2 regions of the Kocuria sp. CNJ-770 genome follow, and region 2 is predicted to be linked to the other one. Evidence: riboswitches for the same ligand, from Rfam matches in the RefSeq annotation. Region 2 holds a riboswitch; the other holds the start of a gene.
What was found. Region 2 has a riboswitch for glycine ahead of BJF77_RS06320 (L-serine ammonia-lyase). Riboswitches for the same ligand answer to the same signal wherever they lie in the genome.
Positions count from the first base shown of each region.

Region 1 (8,727 bases), on a different contig from region 2:
CAGGCGGCAGCGGCCCGGATCGGCGAGGGGCTCTACAGCCCGGCCGAGGCCGTGGCCCTGGCCAAGGAGATCGACACCGCCAAGACCGACTCCACCGTGGAGGTCGTCCTCCGGCTCGGCGTGGACCCCCGCAAGGCGGACCAGATGGTCCGCGGCACGGTCAACCTGCCCAACGGCACCGGCAAGACCGCCCGAGTCGTCGTCTTCGCGACCGGCGACAAGGCCGCCGCCGCGGAGGAGGCCGGCGCCGACCACGTGGGCTCCGACGACCTGATCGCCCGCATCCAGGGCGGCTGGACCGACTTCGACGCCGCCGTGGCGACCCCGGACATGATGGGGAAGGTGGGGCGCCTGGGCAAGGTGCTCGGTCCGCGCAACCTCATGCCGAACCCGAAGACGGGCACCGTCACCATGGACGTGACCAAGGCCGTCAACGACATCAAGGGCGGCAAGATCGACTTCCGCGTCGACAAGCACTCGAACCTGCACTTCATCGTGGGCAAGACCTCCTTCGAGGTCGAGAAGCTGGCCGAGAACTACGGCGCCGCGCTCGAGGAGATCCTGCGCCTGAAGCCCTCCGCCTCGAAGGGCCGCTACATCACCAAGGCGACCGTCTCGACCACGTTCGGCCCGGGCATCCCGGTCGACCCGAACGCCACCGAGGTCGTCGTCGGCGCCTGACGCCGCACACCGGGCCCCAGCGGGCCCGCACGGGGGGCCCGGCCGCTGCGGCCGGGCCCCCCGTCGTTCCACCCACGCGAGCCCGGGGGCACCGCCGCCCTCCGGAAGGGAGTCCCCGTGATCGAGCACCCCCCAGTGCGGATCGAGCAGATGCGCATCCCCGACGACTTCGACGACGCCGCCCAGGAGCTGCTGGGCCGGGTCGCCGGTCTGGTGCGCCGGTCCCGTCAGCACGTGTGGGGCATCTCGGACCTCACGGGCGACGCGCAGGAGCTCTACCGGGACCTGCTGGACCCCTTCGAGCGGGTCGTGGTGCTGCTGGCCTGGGCCGGGGACCGGCTCGCGGGCCGGGCCGAGGTGCGCATGCCCCTGGTGGCCTCCACCGGGACCGCGCACATCACCGTCGACGTGGACCCCGACGTCACCTCGCAGGGCACGGGCAGCGAGCTGCTCGGCGCGGCCGAGCAGCTCGCGGTGGGCGAGTCCCGCCGGCACCTGCGGATCCAGACCGAGCACCCCGGCCCGGAGGAGATCCAGGGCGACGGCAGCGTGACCGGGGTCTTCCCCGTGATCACCCCGGGGATGGTCGAATGGGTCGACGCCGCGGACGGCTCCGGCCGCCTGCCCGTCTCCAACCGGCAGACCCGCTTCGCCCTCCACGCCGGGTACCGGCTGGAGTCGGTCAGCGACTTCGGCGTCCTGGAGGTCCCCCTGCCGCCGGCCCGCGTGCAGGCCCTGCTGCGCGAGGTCGCGGCCTCGCCGGCTCCGGAGGCGTACCGCATCCACGTGTGGACCGGGCCCGCCCCCGAGGAGCGGCTCGACGAGCTCGCCGCCCTGCACTCGCGGATGGCCGCCGACTCCTTCCTGGCCCCGGTGGAGGCCGACCCGGAGCCCTGGGACGCCGAGCGGGTGCGCCGCACCGAGCAGCTGCGCGCCGAGGCCGGCAACGTGTCGCTGGTCGCCGTCGCCGAGCACGGGACCACCGGGCGCCTGGTCGGGATGACGGAGATCGTCCTGGCGGGGGAGGACCCGGTGATCGGGATGCAGGACGAGACCGTGGTGCTGCGCGAGCACCGCCGCCGGTGGCTCGCCACCCGTCTCAAGCTCGCGAACCTGCAGCAGCTCGAACGGCTGGCCCCGGCCGTGCGCACCGTGTACTCGTGGTCCCACAGCGGCGACGACCGGATGAGCCGGGTCAACCACCGCCTCGGCTTCCGGGTCGCCGGGCGCAGCGGGGTGTGGTCCCGGGAGTTCCCGGCGGCCTGACCGCCCGGGGACCGAGCCGCTTCGCGCGGGCGGCGCCGATTTGGCGGGCCCGGGGCCCTCGGGTAGGGTGGGCTGTACCAAAGACCGCCGGTCGTGTTCTCCCTGCCTCGTGCGCCCCGTTCAGGAGCGTGCGGAACGGGGAGCAGCCGTAAGAGTTCCGCCAGGAACGGCCAGCGCAGGTGAACCAGCACAGCGAGCACGCCCCGGACCAGGGGTGGGCCGCGGAGCCCCGGGCATCTGCGCGGGGCTTTTTCTGTGTCCGGGCCCTTCCGGCAGCGGCCGGCATCGAAGACCGGAAGGAGTACCATGGCGAACCCGGAAAAGGCAGCCGCGGTCGCCGAGTTGAAGGAACTGTTCTCCAACTCGGACGCCGCTGTCCTGACTGAGTACCGCGGCCTCACCGTGGCCCAGCTCAAGGAGCTGCGCCGCTCGCTCGGTGAGAACGCCGAATACGCCGTGGTGAAGAACACGCTGACCGCGATCGCGGCCAAGGAGATGGGCATCGACGCGTTCGACGGCCAGCTCGCCGGCCCGAGCGCGATCGCCTTCATCTCGGGGGACCCCGTCGAGGCCGCCAAGAGCCTGCGTGACTTCGCCAAGGCGAACCCGCAGCTCGTCGTCAAGGGCGGTTACCTCGAGGGCAAGGCCCTCAGCGAGGCGGAGATCAAGCAGCTCGCGGACCTCGAGTCCCGCGAGGTGCTGCTGGCCAAGGTGGCCGGTGCCGCCCAGGCGTCCCTGTCCCAGGCCGCGGCGCTGTTCCAGGCCCCGCTGTCCAAGACCGTCCGTACGGCCGAGGCGCTGCGCGCCAAGGTCGAGGAGCAGGGCGCCTGACCAGCACCCCGCCGCGAGGCACATTCTCACCACGGAACCAGACCGTCCCGCGCCGACGAACCCGGCCGGGGCACACCATCGAAAAGGAGCCACACCATGGCCAAGCTCACCACCGCTGAACTGATCGACGCGTTCAAGGAGCTCTCCCTCATCGAGCTCTCCGAGTTCGTCAAGGCCTTCGAGGAGACCTTCGACGTCACCGCCGCCGCCCCCGTGGCCGTCGCCGGTGCCGCCGCTCCGGCCGCCGCCGCCGAGGAGGCCGAGGAGCAGACCGAGTTCGACGTCGTGCTCGAGGCCGCCGGCGACAAGAAGATCCAGGTCATCAAGGAGGTCCGCGCGCTGACCTCCCTCGGCCTCAAGGAGGCCAAGGACCTCGTGGACTCGGCCCCCAAGGCCGTCCTCGAGGGCGCCAACAAGGAGGCCGCGGACAAGGCCAAGGAGGCCCTCGAGGGCGCCGGCGCCACCGTCACCCTCAAGTAGGACCCTCCCGGAGGCGCCACGGCGCACCCGATCCCACGAGGCCCCGGACGCACGGCGTCCGGGGCTCGTGCCGTGCCCGCCGGGGTGTGGGACACTGGAGGCACAACCACATCGGCCGCCCACCCGCAGCGGGAGAGTCCGCCGCCGTCCGCCCCCGGACGGCCGGCGGCGCCGAAGGAGCAAATCCTCCCCGGGAATCTCTCAGGCACCCGTACCGCTGCGAGCAGGCCACTCTGAAGAGGTCAACCGCCCCCGGCCACCGGCCCCGGGCGGGGACCACCGACGGTGCAAGCCGGCCCCCGCGCGGAGCCGGTGAAAACTCTCAGGTCAGCGAACAGAGCGGGGAGGGCCGGACGGGCCCCACCGGGCCTCGAACCACGAGGAGCTGACCTTGTCCTTCCTTCCACGCCACCTCGGACCGGACGCGGCCGAGACCGGGATCATGCTCGAGACCATCGGCGCGGCCGACCTCGACGAGCTCGTCGCCCGCGCGGTCCCCCGCAGCATCGCCGGCGACGAGCCCCTGCGGCTGCCGGAGCCCATGTCGGAGCACGAGGCGCTCACCGCCCTGCGCCGGATCGCGGCGAAGAACCGGGTGATGACCCAGATGATCGGCCAGGCTACGCCGAGACCGTCACCCCGCCCGCGCTGCGCCGCAACATCCTCGAGAACCCCGCCTGGTACACCTCCTACACCCCGTACCAGCCGGAGATCTCCCAGGGCCGCCTCGAGGCCCTGCTGACCTTCCAGAACGCCGTCATGGACCTCACCGGCCTCGACCTGGCCAACGCCTCCCTGCTCGACGAGGCCACCGCCGTGGCGGAGGCCGTGCTCATGATGCGCCGCGCCAACCGCAGGTCCGGCAGCCGCCGCGTCGCCGTGGACTCCCGCACCCTGCCGCAGACCCTCGCCGTGCTGCGCGGGCGCTGCCGGGCCGTGGGCATCGACCTGGTCGTCGCCGACCTCGCCGAGGGCCTGCCCGAGGGCGAGTTCTTCGGCGTGGTCCTGACCCAGGTCGGCGTCGACGGGGACGTCGCCGACCTGGCGGAGCGCACGGAGCAGGCCCACGCGCAGGGCGCGCTGGTGGCCGTCGCCACCGACCTGCTGGCCCTCACCCTCCTGCGCTCCCCGGGGGAGCAGGGCGCGGACATCGCCGTCGGCTCCGCCCAGCGCTTCGGGGTGCCCCTGTTCTTCGGCGGGCCCCACGCCGCGTTCATGGCCTGCCGCAAGGGCCTGGAGCGCAATCTGCCCGGCCGCCTGGTGGGCGTCTCGGTGGACTCCTCCGGCCGGCCGGCCTACCGCCTGGCGCTGCAGACCCGCGAGCAGCACATCCGCCGCGAGAAGGCCACCTCCAACATCTGCACGGCCCAGGCGCTGCTGGCCATCGTCGCCGGCGCCTACGCCGCCTACCACGGCGCGGACGGGCTGCGCGCCATCGCCGAGCGCGTGCACGGGCTCGCCGCGCGGCTGGCCGAGGGGCTCTCCGCCGCCGGGGTGCCGGTGGTGCACGGCACGTTCTTCGACACCGTCCTGGCCGAGGTGCCCGGCCGCGCCGACGCGGTCGTCGCGGCCGCCGCCGAGCGCGGCGTCAACGTCCGCCGGGCCGACGCCGACCACGTGTCCGTCTCGGTGGGGGAGCCCCACGACGAGCGCGACGTGGACGCGGTGCTGGCCGCCTTCGGGACCTCCGCCCCCGCGGACGGGACCGCCGTCTGGGACCTGCCGGCCGCGCTGCTGCGCACCGACTCCTACCTCGCCCACCCGGTGTTCACCCTGCACCGCTCCGAGACCGCGATGATGCGCTGGCTGCGCTCCCTCGCGGACAAGGACCTGGCCCTGGACCGGACCATGATCCCGCTGGGCTCCTGCACCATGAAGCTCAACGCGGCCGCGGAGATGGAGCCCATCAGCTGGCCCGAGTTTGCCTCGATCCACCCGCTGGCCCCCGAGGAGCAGACCGTCGGCTACCGGGAGCTCATCGCCCAGCTGGAGTCCTGGCTCGCGGAGATCACCGGCTACGCCGCCGTGTCCGTCCAGCCCAACGCCGGGTCGCAGGGGGAGCTCGCCGGTCTGCTGGCGATCCGCCGCTACCACCTCTCCCGCGGGGACGACCGGCGCACCACCATCCTCATCCCGTCCTCCGCCCACGGCACCAACGCGGCGTCCGCGGTGCTCGCCGACCTGAAGGTCGTGGTGGTGGCCACGGCCGCGGACGGCTCCGTGGACCTGGACGACCTCGACGCGAAGATCGCGGCCGTGGGGGACGAGCTCGCGGGGATCATGATCACCTACCCCTCCACGCACGGGGTGTTCGAGGAGCAGGTCACCGCCGTCTGCGCGGCCGTGCACGACGCCGGCGGGCAGGTCTACGTGGACGGCGCCAACCTCAACGCCCTCATGGGCCTGGCCCGTCCCGGCCGCTTCGGCGGGGACGTCTCCCACCTGAACCTGCACAAGACCTTCTGCATCCCGCACGGGGGCGGCGGACCCGGGGTGGGGCCGGTGGCGGTCGCCGAGCACCTGGTGCCGTTCCTGCCCGAGGACCCCGCCGCCGCGGACGCGGGCGCGGGCGCCGAGACCTTCCCCGTCTCCCAGGCCCGCTACGGCTCAGCCGGGGTGCTGCCGATCTCCTGGATGTACATCGCCATGGCCGGCGCCGAGGGGCTCACCGCCTCCTCGCGCACCGCGATCCTCAGCGCCAACTACGTCTCGGCCCGGCTCGCGGACGTCTTCCCGACGCTGTACACCGGCCCCGGCGGGCTCGTGGCCCACGAGTGCATCCTCGACCTGCGCCCCCTCACCAAGGCCTCGGGGGTCACCGCCGAGGACGTGTGCAAACGGCTGGTCGACTACGGCTTCCACGCCCCCACGCTCGCGTTCCCCGTGGCCGGCACCCTCATGGTCGAGCCCACCGAGTCGGAGAACCTCGCCGAGCTGGACCGCTTCGTGGCCGCGATGCGCTCGATCCACGCCGAGATGCAGGCCGTGGCCGACGGCGAGGTGGCGCTCGAGGACTCCGTGCTCCGCCACGCCCCGCACACCGCGGAGGTGCTCACGGCCGACTCCTGGGAGCGCGCCTACCCGCGCTCCCAGGCCGCCTACCCCCTGCCCGAGCTGCGGCTGGCGAAGTACTGGGTGCCCGTGGGCCGGGTGGAGAACGCCGCCGGGGACCGCAACCTGGTCTGCAGCTGCCCGCCGATCGAGGCCTTCGCCTCGGCCGCGCCGGCGGAGGCGCCCGATGAGCCCCCGCACCACTCCGCTGGAGGCCGCCCACCGGGAGGCCGGTGCCGTGAGCACCGACTTCGGCGGCTGGCAGATGCCCCTCAAGTACGGCAACGACGTCGCCGAGCACCACGCGGTGCGCCGGGCCGCCGGGGTCTTCGACCTGTCCCACATGGGCGAGATCGCCGTGGAGGGCCCGCACGCGGCCGCGTTCCTGGACGCGGCGGTCGTCGCCCGGATGAGCGCCGTGGCCCCCGGCCGGGCGAAGTACTCGCTCCTCGTCGACGAGGCCGGCCGGGTCCTGGACGACCTCATCACCTACCGCCTGGCCGAGGACCGGTTCCTGGTGGTGCCCAACGCGGCGAACACGGCGACCGTGCTGCGAGCGCTGGAGGAGCGCGCGGACGGCCACGACGTCGCGGTCGAGGACCGCACGGAGGCCACCGCCCTGGTGGCCGTCCAGGGCCCCGCGGCCCAGGACACGCTGCTCGCCGCCGGCTGCGCCGACCCGGACGCCGTGCGGGAGCTGGGGTACTACGCCTGCACGACCACCGAGGTCGCCGGGGCGCCCGCGCTCGTGGCCCGCACCGGGTACACGGGCGAGGACGGCTTCGAGCTCTACGTGGCCCCCGAGCACGCGCGCACCGTGTGGGACGCGCTGCTCGCGGCGGGGGAGGACCGCGGGGTCGTGCCCGCCGGGCTCGCCGCCCGCGACTCGCTGCGCCTCGAGGCGGGGATGCCGCTGTACGGCCACGAGCTCGGCCCCGACATCACGCCGTTCGAGGCCGGGCTGGGCCGGCTCGTGGAGGCGGCGCTGCGGAGCAAGGGCGATTTCGTGGGGCGGGCGGCGCTCGAGGAGCAGGCGGCCGCGCCCCCGGCCCGGGTGCTGGTGGGCCTGCGGGGGCTCACCCGCCGCCCCGTCCGGGCCGGCAACACGGTGCTCGCCGGGGACGAGACGGTCGGCGAGGTCACCAGCGGCGTCCCGTCACCGACCCTCGGCCACCCGGTGGCCATGGCCCTCGTGCAGCCGGCGGCGCTGGAGGCCGGGGTCCCGCTCGAGGCCGACGTGCGGGGCCGCCGCGCCCCCGTGGAGGTCGTCGGGCTGCCCTTCTATCGCCGCAGCTGAGACGCACGGCACGAAATTCCTCATCCTACGGCCGGTGGGCGCCCGCGTCCACCGGCCGGGTGGACAGACCGGCCACTCCGGCCTATGCTGGATATTTGCGTTGTCCCTCATTCTGCGTGCCTTCATATAGCGGTGGGCACCCCCGGGGCGCGAACCAGCGGCTCAGCGCGCTGGCCCGCGCACACCCGTAACCCCGATCTCGGGAACTGCGCGATTCAACTGCAGGTCTGTGGAAGGAATCCATCTTGGTCGCCTCGAGCACCGATTCGAACGTAACCGCTAACCGCCCGGCAGACGGGAACCTCCCGCGCCGCATCTCCTTCGCCAAGATCCACGAACCGCTGGACGTGCCGAACCTGCTGGCCCTCCAGACGGACAGCTTCGACCGTCTCGTCGGCAACGAGCGCTGGCAGGCCCGCGTCCAGCAGGCCGTCGAGAGCGGTGAGCAGGGCATCGCCCGCACCTCCGGGCTCTCCGACATCTTCAAGGAGATCTCCCCGATCGAGGACTTCCAGGGCACCATGTCCCTGTCCTTCTCGGAGCCGGAGTTCTACGAGCCCAAGTACACCATGGACGAGTGCAAGGACCGGGACGCCACGTACTCGGCGCCCCTGTACGTCAAGGCCGAGTTCATGAACAACAACACGGGCGAGATCAAGCAGCAGACCGTGTTCATGGGCGACTTCCCGCTGATGACCGAGAAGGGCACCTTCGTCATCAACGGCACCGAGCGTGTCGTCGTGTCCCAGCTCGTCCGCTCCCCGGGCGCCTACTTCGAGCGCGGCCAGGACCGCACCTCGGACAAGGACATCTACTCCGCCAAGATCATCCCCTCCCGCGGGGCCTGGTTCGAGCTGGAGATCGACAAGCGGGACCAGGTGGGCGTGCGCCTGGACCGCAAGCGCAAGCAGTCCGTCACCGTGCTGCTCAAGGCCCTGGGCTGGAGCGAGTCCCGCATCCTCGAGGAGTTCGGGGAGTTCGACTCGATCCGCGCCACCCTCGAGAAGGACACCGTCGACTCGCGCGAGGACGCGCTGCTGGACATCTACCGCAAGCTGCGCCCGGGGGAGCCCCCCACGGTCGACGCCGCGCAGGCGCTGCTGGACAACATGTACTTCAAC
Region 1 covers NZ_MKJW01000033.1:3,968-12,694, forward strand. Annotated here, with positions in the region: gene rplA (50S ribosomal protein L1) at 1-681, shown strand, start outside; gene BJF77_RS01525 (GNAT family N-acetyltransferase) at 799-1,947, shown strand; gene rplJ (50S ribosomal protein L10) at 2,254-2,778, shown strand; gene rplL (50S ribosomal protein L7/L12) at 2,875-3,258, shown strand; glycine riboswitch at 3,378-3,485, shown strand; partial or broken gene gcvP (aminomethyl-transferring glycine dehydrogenase) at 3,650-6,474, shown strand; gene gcvT (glycine cleavage system aminomethyltransferase GcvT) at 6,497-7,606, shown strand; gene rpoB (DNA-directed RNA polymerase subunit beta) at 7,852-8,727, shown strand, end outside.
Region 1: another riboswitch for glycine. It lies ahead of gcvP (aminomethyl-transferring glycine dehydrogenase); the one in region 2 lies ahead of BJF77_RS06320 (L-serine ammonia-lyase).

Region 2 (8,727 bases):
CCGCCGCGACGGCGCCGCGCTGCTCTGCCCCCTGGCCGCCACGGGCGCCTTCATGCGGGTGCTCGACGCCGTGCGCACCGCCCCGGACCCCGTGCCGATCGACCCCGAGCACGTGCGGTGGCTCGAGGAGGGCGGGACCCGCCGCGCCGTCCTGCCCGGGGTCGAGGACTGGGCGGCCCGCGCGGTCGCGGCGCAGTCCGGCTTCACGGGGATCGGGGCGCCGTGGGCGGTCCCCGCCGCGACCGGCGAGCGCTTCGTGGTGGCGGGCCGCGAGGTCGCCCGGGTCCGCACGGGCGAGGGCATCGCCCCGACCTCCTCGCCGCGCCCGTTCCTGCACCCGGTCCGCACCCTCGGCGGCGTCACCGTCACGGACCAGCAGCCGCTGGACCACGTCTGGCACCTGGGCGTGAGCACCGCCCTGCAGGACGTGGACGGCCTCAACTTCTGGGGCGGGCGCACCTACACCCGCGAGGACCAGCGGTACGTGTGGCGGGACGACCACGGCCGTGTCCGCCGCGTCGCGGCCCACGCCACGGACACCCGGCTGGACGAGGAGCTGTCCTGGGCCGGCCCGGACGGCACCGCGGTCCTGGCCGAGGAGCGCCGCTGGACCTTCCGCCCCGTGACCGAGCACGCCTGGGAGCTCGGTCTGCGCTTCCGCCTCTCCCCGGCCGGGAACCGCCCCGTGCAGCTGGGCAGCCCGGGGGCCAACGGGCGCGCCGGCGGCGGCTACGGCGGGTTCTTCTGGCGCCTGCCGGCCTGCACGGACGCGGACGTGTTCACCGCGGCCGCCGCGGGCGAGGACGCCGTGCACGGAAGCGTGTCCCCGTGGCTGGCCTTCTCCGCCGAGTTCGCCGGGCGCCCCGCCACGCTCGTCCTGCGCCACGGAGGGCCGTCGGCCGACCCGTGGTTCGTCCGCGTCTCGGGCTATCCGGGGGCGGGCCTCGCGCCGGCCTGGGACGCCCCGGTGACCACCGGCCCGGAGGCCCCGCTCGAGCGGGCGGTGCACGTCCTCGTGGTGGACGGCCGCCTGGACGCCACCGGGGTGCAGGCCCTGCTCGACGCTGCCGCCGAGAGCCGCGGCCCGGCCGAGAGCCCCGGCGCGTGAGCTCCTCGGGCGCCGATCGGCCGGAGAAGCGGCGCCGGGTCCTGCGCGTGCTCCAGGAGCACGGCGGGGACGCCGTGCTCCTGGAGAGCGCCACGGCGGTGTCCTGGTACCTCGACGGGGCCCGCGTGCACGTCTCCCTCGCCGGCCCGCCGGTGGCGTCCGTGCTGGTGCACCAGGACGGGGACGAGGTGGTGACCTCCGCCAGCGAGGCGGCCCGGCTCACGGCCGAGGAGCTGCCCGACGACGTCCGCCTGCACGAGCTGCCGTGGCACGCCGCCCCGGCCGCCCCGGAGAGCTGGTTCCCCGCCGCCCGCTCGATGGCGGTGCTCGCCGAGGACTGTCTCGCGGCCCCGCTCCGGGCCGCCCGCGCGTCCCTGCTGCCCGGGGAGACGCTGCGCTACGAGGCCCTGTGCCGGGTCGCCGCCGCCGTGCTCACGGACGTGCTGAGCCGGGCCACCCCGCACAGCACCGAGCGGGAGGTCGCCGCCGAGCTGTCCGCCGGGCTGGTGCGGCGCGGCGCGGAGCCGATCGTGCTGCTGTGCAGCGGCGCGCAGCGGCTGGCGCACCGCCACCCCCTGCCGACCGCGGCCCCGCTGGGGCGGCGGGCGATGGCCGTGGTCTGCGCCCGCCGCGGCGGGCTGATCGCCAACGTGACCCGCTGGGTCCGCTTCGGTCCCGCCACCGCGCAGGAGGCCGACGCGGAGGCGGGGATCGCGGAGGTCGAGGCCGACGTCCTGGACGCCCTGCGCCCCGGGCTGCCGCTCGCGGACGTGCTCCCGGTCCTCCAGCAGGCCTATCCGCGCCACGGCTTCGACGCCGGGGAGTGGACCCGGCACCACCAGGGCGGCCCCGCCGGCTACGCGGGCCGCGATCCGCGGCTGGTCCCCGGTGTCCCGGACCGGGTGCACGAGCACCAGGCCTTCGCGTGGAACCCCTCCGCCCCCGGCGCGAAGATCGAGGACACCGTGCTGCTGGGCGCCGGCGGGCCCCGGCCGCTGTCGGTGGACCCCCGCTGGCCGGTCGTCCGGGTGCGCGGCCGGGACCGCCCCGCCACGCTCGAGCGCTGAACGGCGCCGGGCCGTGGCCCGGCCGGCCGCGGCCCGGGAGACGCCGATGACCGGCGCCGCGGTGCGCGAGGGGCAGGCGCCGTTGCCTCCTGCGGCCGCCTCCACTAGATTGTGCTGACAGTCACACGACTGCCGCCATCGACGCGCGGCGGGAGAGACCCGCTCGGCCACACCGATCGGGCGCCGTAGGAGCAATTCCTCCCCGGGAAACTCTCAGGCCCAAGCACCGCCGCGCCGAGGCACCTCTGGAAAGTGGCGTGGCCTGGTCCGCGCTCGCCGACGGAGCAAGCCGCACCCCCTCCGGGTGCGGCGGAAACTCTCAGGCCGTGCAACAGATCGGGGAGGAACCCGCAGACCGCGCGAGCCCACCGCGCAGAAGCCCGGAGTTCCTCGATGACGACCACCTCGGCCCGCCGCGACCGCACCGGGGCGCGCCCGTGCCGCCGGAGGCGTCCGCGGGGACACCGCCTCCGTTGGAGGCCGACCCGTCCGCGGCGAGACCTCCCCGGAGGACCCGCCGTCGTCCCCCGAGCGCATGCCGCGGAGGCCGCCGGTGGGCCCGTGCGAGTCACGCCCGGTCCGGTGCGGCAGCCGCCGCCGGCCGTCGTCCAGCAGGGGAGCCGGGCCGCAGCGCAGCGGCCGACGCCCTCCCGTCATCCCGTCCACCCCGTCCCGGGGCCGCCACTCTGTTCTGGAGCACCACCATGGCCATCAGCGTCTTCGATCTGTTCACCGTGGGCATCGGCCCCTCGAGCTCGCACACCGTCGGGCCCATGCGCGCCGCCCGCCGCTTCGCCGGGACCCTGGTCGCCCAGGACCTCCTGGAGCGCACCGCCGACCTGCGCGTGGACGTCTACGGGTCGCTGTCCGCCACCGGTCGCGGCCACGGCACGTTCACCGCGATCCTGCTGGGTCTGGAGGGCTACGACCCGGAGCAGGTCCGCCCCGACGAGGTGGAGGAGCGGCTGGCCGACATCGCCGGCACCGGGAGGCTGCGGCTGTGCGCGGCCCTCGGGCACCGCAGGGACCTCCGCTACGGCGTCGCGGACATGGTGCAGCACCCGCTGACCGTGCTGGAGCGGCACACCAACGGCATGCGCTTCCAGGCGCTCGACGCGGACGGAACCGTGCTCGCCGGCGAGACCTGGTTCTCCGTGGGCGGCGGGTTCATCGTCCGGGAGGGCGAGGAGGACACCGCCGCGGCCGAGCTGGAGGCCGCCAGCGCACAGGTGCCCCACCCCTTCCGCACCGCCCGGGAGCTGCTGGGCCACTGCGCGGGCACCGGCCGGCCGATCAGCGAGGTGATGCTGGCCAACGAGCGGACGTGGCGCCGTGAGGACGAGATCCGGGAGCAGCTGCTGCACATCTGGGCCGTGATGGAGGAGTGCAAGGACTCCAGCCTCCGGCGCACGGGCCCGCTGCCCGGAGGGCTGGACGTCGCCCGCCGCGCCCCGGAGTGGCACCGGCGGCTGCGCACCGAGGACCCGGACCGGGACCCGGGCTTCTGGCCGGAGTGGGTGAACCTCGTGGCCCTGGCGGTCAACGAGGAGAACGCCTCCGGCGGCCGGGTGGTCACCGCCCCCACCAACGGGGCGGCCGGCATCATCCCGGCGGTGCTGTTCTACGCCACCCACTACTCCCCCGCGGCCCGGGCCGCCGCCGCCGAGGGCCCGGAGGCGCTCGAGGCCGCCCGGCAGGACCTCGTGGTCCGGTTCCTGCTCACGGCCGGGGCGGTCGGGGTGCTCTACAAGGAGCAGGCCTCGATCTCCGGGGCCGAGGTCGGCTGCCAGGGCGAGGTGGGGTCCGCCTCCTCGATGGCCGCCGCCGGCCTGGCGGAGGTCCTCGGCGGCACGCCCGCCCAGGTGGAGAACGCCGCCGAGATCGCCATGGAGCATAACCTCGGGCTGACCTGCGACCCGATCGGCGGCCTGGTGCAGATCCCGTGCATCGAGCGCAACGCGATCGCCGCGGCCAAGGCCATCAACGCCGCCAAGATGGCCATGTGGGGGGACGGCACGCACCGGGTCAGTCTCGACCAGGTCATCGTGACGATGCGCGAGACCGGCAAGGACATGAGCCACAAGTACAAGGAGACCGCCCTGGGCGGACTCGCCGTCAACGTCGTGGAGTGCTGACCCGCCCCCGTCCCGCGGCGGAGGGACCGCCCGCGCGGCCTCCCCGCCGGGCCGGCCGCCGCGAACCGCCCGGGCGGGCACGTCGTCCGTGGTCGGCACGTCATCAAGGGGCACACTGCGCCCCGGACTGGACAAAGGTCTAGCCTCGTGCCGAGGAGGTTTGCAGATGAGAATGACCTTGGCGGACGTGGTGGCCGCTCTCGGCGTGCTGATGACGGCCCCCGCGATGGCCGGCATGGGACTCACGCTCCTCGGGGGCCGGGCCCCGTACGACCTGCTCGTCGGCACGGTGGTGCTCGGCGTCGTCCTCACGATCGCCGGTCTGGTGCCCCGCTTCGAGCAGCACCGGCTCGGCTGGGCGAGCCAGACGGACGCGCTGCTGCGGGCCCGGCAGCAGGCCCGGCGCACCCCCGACGCCCCCGGTGACCAGGGGCCGGCGGGGTCAGACCGCGGCCTCCTGCAGGGCGGGCAGCGCCTGCTGCCGCAGCGCCAGGCCGAGTCCGGGGCGGTCCAGGAGCTCCAGCCGTGACCCCGTGACGCGCACCGGGGACGGCCCGGCCAGGACGCCGAGATCGGCGAACCCCGCGTCCTCGACCACCTCCACCATGGTCGGCTCCGCGAGGGTCAGCGCCAGCTGCCCCGAGAGCTCCGGCAGCAGGTGGGGGGCGATCCCCACGTTGTGGGTGCGGGCGAGCTCCACGATCCGCCGGAAGGGAGTGATGCCGCCCACCCGTACGATGTTCGGCTGGACGATGTCCACGGCCCCGGCGGCGATGAAGTCCCGGAACCGGTAGACGTTGTGCAGGTTCTCCCCGAGCGCGATGGGCACACGGCTGAACCGTCGCAGCTGGCGGTAGCCCTCGAGGTCGTCCGCGCGCAGCGGCTCCTCCAGCCACGAGGGCGCGAAGGGCTCCAGCGCGTCCAGGGCCCGGCGGGCCGTGGGCAGGTCCCAGCGCTGGTTGGCGTCGATCATCAGGCCGCGGTCGGGGCCGAGCAGCTCGCGCACGGCGGCCACGCGCTCGACGTCCTCGCGCAGGTCGGGCCGGCCCACCTTGATCTTGACGGCGCCGAAGCCCGCGGCGACCCAGCGGCGCACCTGCTCCCGCAGCTCGTCGAGCTCGTAGTGCAGGTTCACGCCGGAGCCGTAGACGGCCACGTCCTGCTGCCGCCGGCCCAGCAGCGCGGGCACGGACAGGCCGGCCCGCCGGGCCCGCAGGTCCCACAGGGCCAGGTCGATCCCCGCGAGGGCGATGCCGGTGAGCCCCGTGCCGCCCTCGTGCAGGAACTTCCAGGCGTCGTCCCACAGCACCTCCGGGTGCTCGTCTCGGCCGCGGACGAAGGCGGCGAGGTCGTCGTCGAGCAGCGCCTGCACGGCGCGCGCCCCGATGGTCGGGGTCCAGGAGAAGCCGGTGCCGGTGGCGCCGTCGTCGGCCACGACCGTGACGGCGATCAGGTGGTTGCGCGGGGCCTCGGGGCCCCAGCTGCGCAGCAGCCGGGCGGTGATCAGCTCGGTGTGCACGGCGGCGATGCTCATGCGGTGTCCTTCCCGTGCCGCCCGGCGCCGGCGAGCTCCCCGGAGGCCGGGTCACCGGCGTCCTCGCGGAGCTCGGTGCGCCAGGAGCGCGCCGGCTCCCAGCCCAGCTCCTCGCGGGCCTTGTCGATGCTGAAGGCCGGCGCCGTCCCGGTCAGGCCCGCGGCGAGCTCCTCGCTGCCGGGGACGAACTGCGGGATCAGCTCCGCCAGCGGGCGCCGGGCCAGGGCGTCGGCGGCGCCCACGAAGAAGGTGTCCCCGTTGCGGACGGCGCCCATCCCCTCGAGCAGCGCCTCGAGGAAGGTGGTGACGTCCCGGGCGTCCACGTAGTTGAACAGCGCCGGCGCGGCCAGCGCCGGGTCGTCCAGGCGCTCGCGCACGGTGTGCCCCTGCTGGGTCGGCGCGCCGGCCCACTCCTCGGGGGCGATCACGTAGCAGGGGCGGAAGGAGGCGTAGCGCACGCTCCCGCCGCGGGCCGCGGCGAACATCTGCGCGACCTGCTCGGCGACGTGCTTGGACAGCCCGTAGGCGTGCCACGGCCGCGGCGGGGTGTCCTCGGTCAGCGGGAGGGCGGGCGGCAGCCAGCCGGCCGGGGAGCCGTAGCCCAGCACGGTGGGGCTGCTGGCCATCACGATCCGGCGGGCCCCGGCCTCGGTGGCGGCCTCGGCCACGGTGTGGGCGATCACGGCGTTGGTCTGCAGGATGACGTGCTCGGGGGCGCTGAAGGGCACGGCGATGGCCGCGAGGTTGACCACCGCGTCCGGGCGCGCCGCGCGCATCAGCGCGTGCGTGGCCTCGGGGTCGGTGAGCTCGGCGGCCCGGTGCTCGACGGCCCGGTGCGCGGCCGCCCGCTGCGCCTCGGGCGGCAGGGCGCGGTCGACGCTGACGACGTCGTAGCCGGCCTCCGCCAGCCCGGCGACGACGCTGCGCCCGAGCCGGCCGGACCCGCCGGTGACCACCACCCGGGTCATGCCGGGACTCCGCTGCGCCGGTCCGCGGCGGTGCTGCCGAGGTCCAGGTCGGCGATCCGCACCGGTGCGCCCGTCTCGAGGGAGCGGTTGCCGGCGATGCCCACGGACACGGCCGCCACGCCGTCGCGGTAGCCGGAGGGCCGGCCGTAGGGGTCCCCCCCCGGTCCCCGGAACACGTCGGCGAGCAGGAGCCGGTCCCCGCCGCCGTGGCTGCCGGAGCCGTTGCGGACGGGCACCTCCTCGGCGGTCCCCCAGTGCCGCTGGACGACCAGCCGCTCGCCGCGCCGCCGGGCCCCGCCCTGCTCCGCCCCGGCGGTGACCGAGGGGTCCACCGGGGTCCCGCCGGCGGCGGGCAGCACGGCCGCGCGCTCCACGACCTCCAGCTCGGCCCGGCCCTCGGTGCCGTTGACGGCCACCCGGTAGCCCTCCCAGGGCGAGTGGGCGTTGAGGGAGTAGGAGAGGGTGGCGCCGCGGGCGTAGTCGACCACGAGCGCGAGGTTGTCCTCGATGGTGATCCCGTCGGAGAACACGTCCTGGTCCCGGCGGTAGCCGTCGTGGTGCTGGTGGTCGAGGTAGAGCCGGCTGAGCCGCTCGTCGGAGCGCAGGTCCAGGGCGAAGGGGTCGCCGTCCGGCCCGGCGGGGCGGACGGCGCCGGCCCGCGCGCGGGCCTCGGCGTTGTCCCGCCCGTAGAACCGGAGGCCGCCGGAGGCGTAGACCCGCTCCGGGGCGTCGGCCAGCCACCAGTTGACGAGGTCGAAGTGGTGGGAGGACTTGTGCACCAGCAGCCCGCCGGAGTTCTGCTTCTGCCGGTGCCAGCGGCGGAAGTAGTCGGCGCCGTGGACGGTGTCCAGCACCCAGCTGAAGTCCACGGAGGTGACCGTGCCGAGCGCCCCGGACTGCACGACGTCCTTGAGCGCGGTGTTGCGCGGGGAGTAGCGGTAGTTGAACGTGACCACCACGTGCCGGCCCGTCTCCTCCACGGCCGCGGTGACGCGGCGGCAGCCCTCCGCGTCGATGGTCAGGGGCTTCTCGACGACGGCGTCCGCGCCGGCGCGCAGGGTCTCGCAGATGTAGTCGGCGTGGGTGACGTCGGGGGTGGTGATCACGACCCGGTCGATGGCCTGCTCGCGGATCGTGCGGGTGAGCGCCGCGGGGTCGAAGACCTGGACCGGCACTCCTGCGGTCTCCTCGACCAGCCGGCGGTAGTGCTCGGCCCGCCCGGGGTTGCTGTCGCCCACCGCCACCAGCTCGGCGACGTCGGCGTGGTCGTCCAGCAGCGAGCGGAGGTACATCTCGCACCGGTGGCCGGTGCCGACCAGGAGGTAGCGGGTCCGCCCCTCCCGCGGTGCCGTGCCGTCCGGGCCGGTGGGGTCTGCGCTGCGCATCGAGTGCTCCTTCTGCTGGGGTGGGTGGTCTTCGGTGGGGCTCCGTGCCGGCGGTCCCGGCGGCACGGAGCCCGGGCGGGTCACTTGATGCCGGTGGTGGCGATGCCCTTGACGAGGAACTTCTGTCCCACGAGGAAGGCGATGAACACCGGCAGCAGGGACACGATCGACATCGCGAACAGCGAGCCCCAGGAGGACTCCCCGGTGGCGTCCACGAAGGCGCGCAGCGCCACCGGGACGGTGAACATGTTCGGGTCGGTCAGGTAGATCAGGGCGCTGAAGAAGTCGTTCCAGGTCCAGATGAACGTGAAGATCGTGGTGGTGGCCAGGGCCGGGACCATCATCGGCAGGATGATCTGCCCGAAGATCCGGGCGTGGCCGGCGCCGTCGATCCGGGCCGCCTCGTCCATGTCCCGCGGGATGCCGCGGATGAACTGGACCATGAGGAAGACGAAGAACGCGTCCGTGGCGAGCAGCTTCGGCACGATCAGCGGCCAGAAGGTGTTCACCCACCCGATCTGCGAGAACAT
Region 2 covers NZ_MKJW01000082.1:1,743-10,469, forward strand. Annotated here, with positions in the region: gene BJF77_RS06310 (DUF6807 family protein) at 1-1,108, shown strand, start outside; gene BJF77_RS06315 (Xaa-Pro peptidase family protein) at 1,105-2,175, shown strand; glycine riboswitch at 2,315-2,414, shown strand; gene BJF77_RS06320 (L-serine ammonia-lyase) at 2,880-4,310, shown strand; gene BJF77_RS06325 (hypothetical protein) at 4,477-4,839, shown strand; gene BJF77_RS06330 (mandelate racemase/muconate lactonizing enzyme family protein) at 4,753-5,844, opposite strand; gene BJF77_RS06335 (NAD(P)-dependent oxidoreductase) at 5,841-6,812, opposite strand; gene BJF77_RS06340 (Gfo/Idh/MocA family protein) at 6,809-8,197, opposite strand; gene BJF77_RS06345 (carbohydrate ABC transporter permease) at 8,278-8,727, opposite strand, start outside.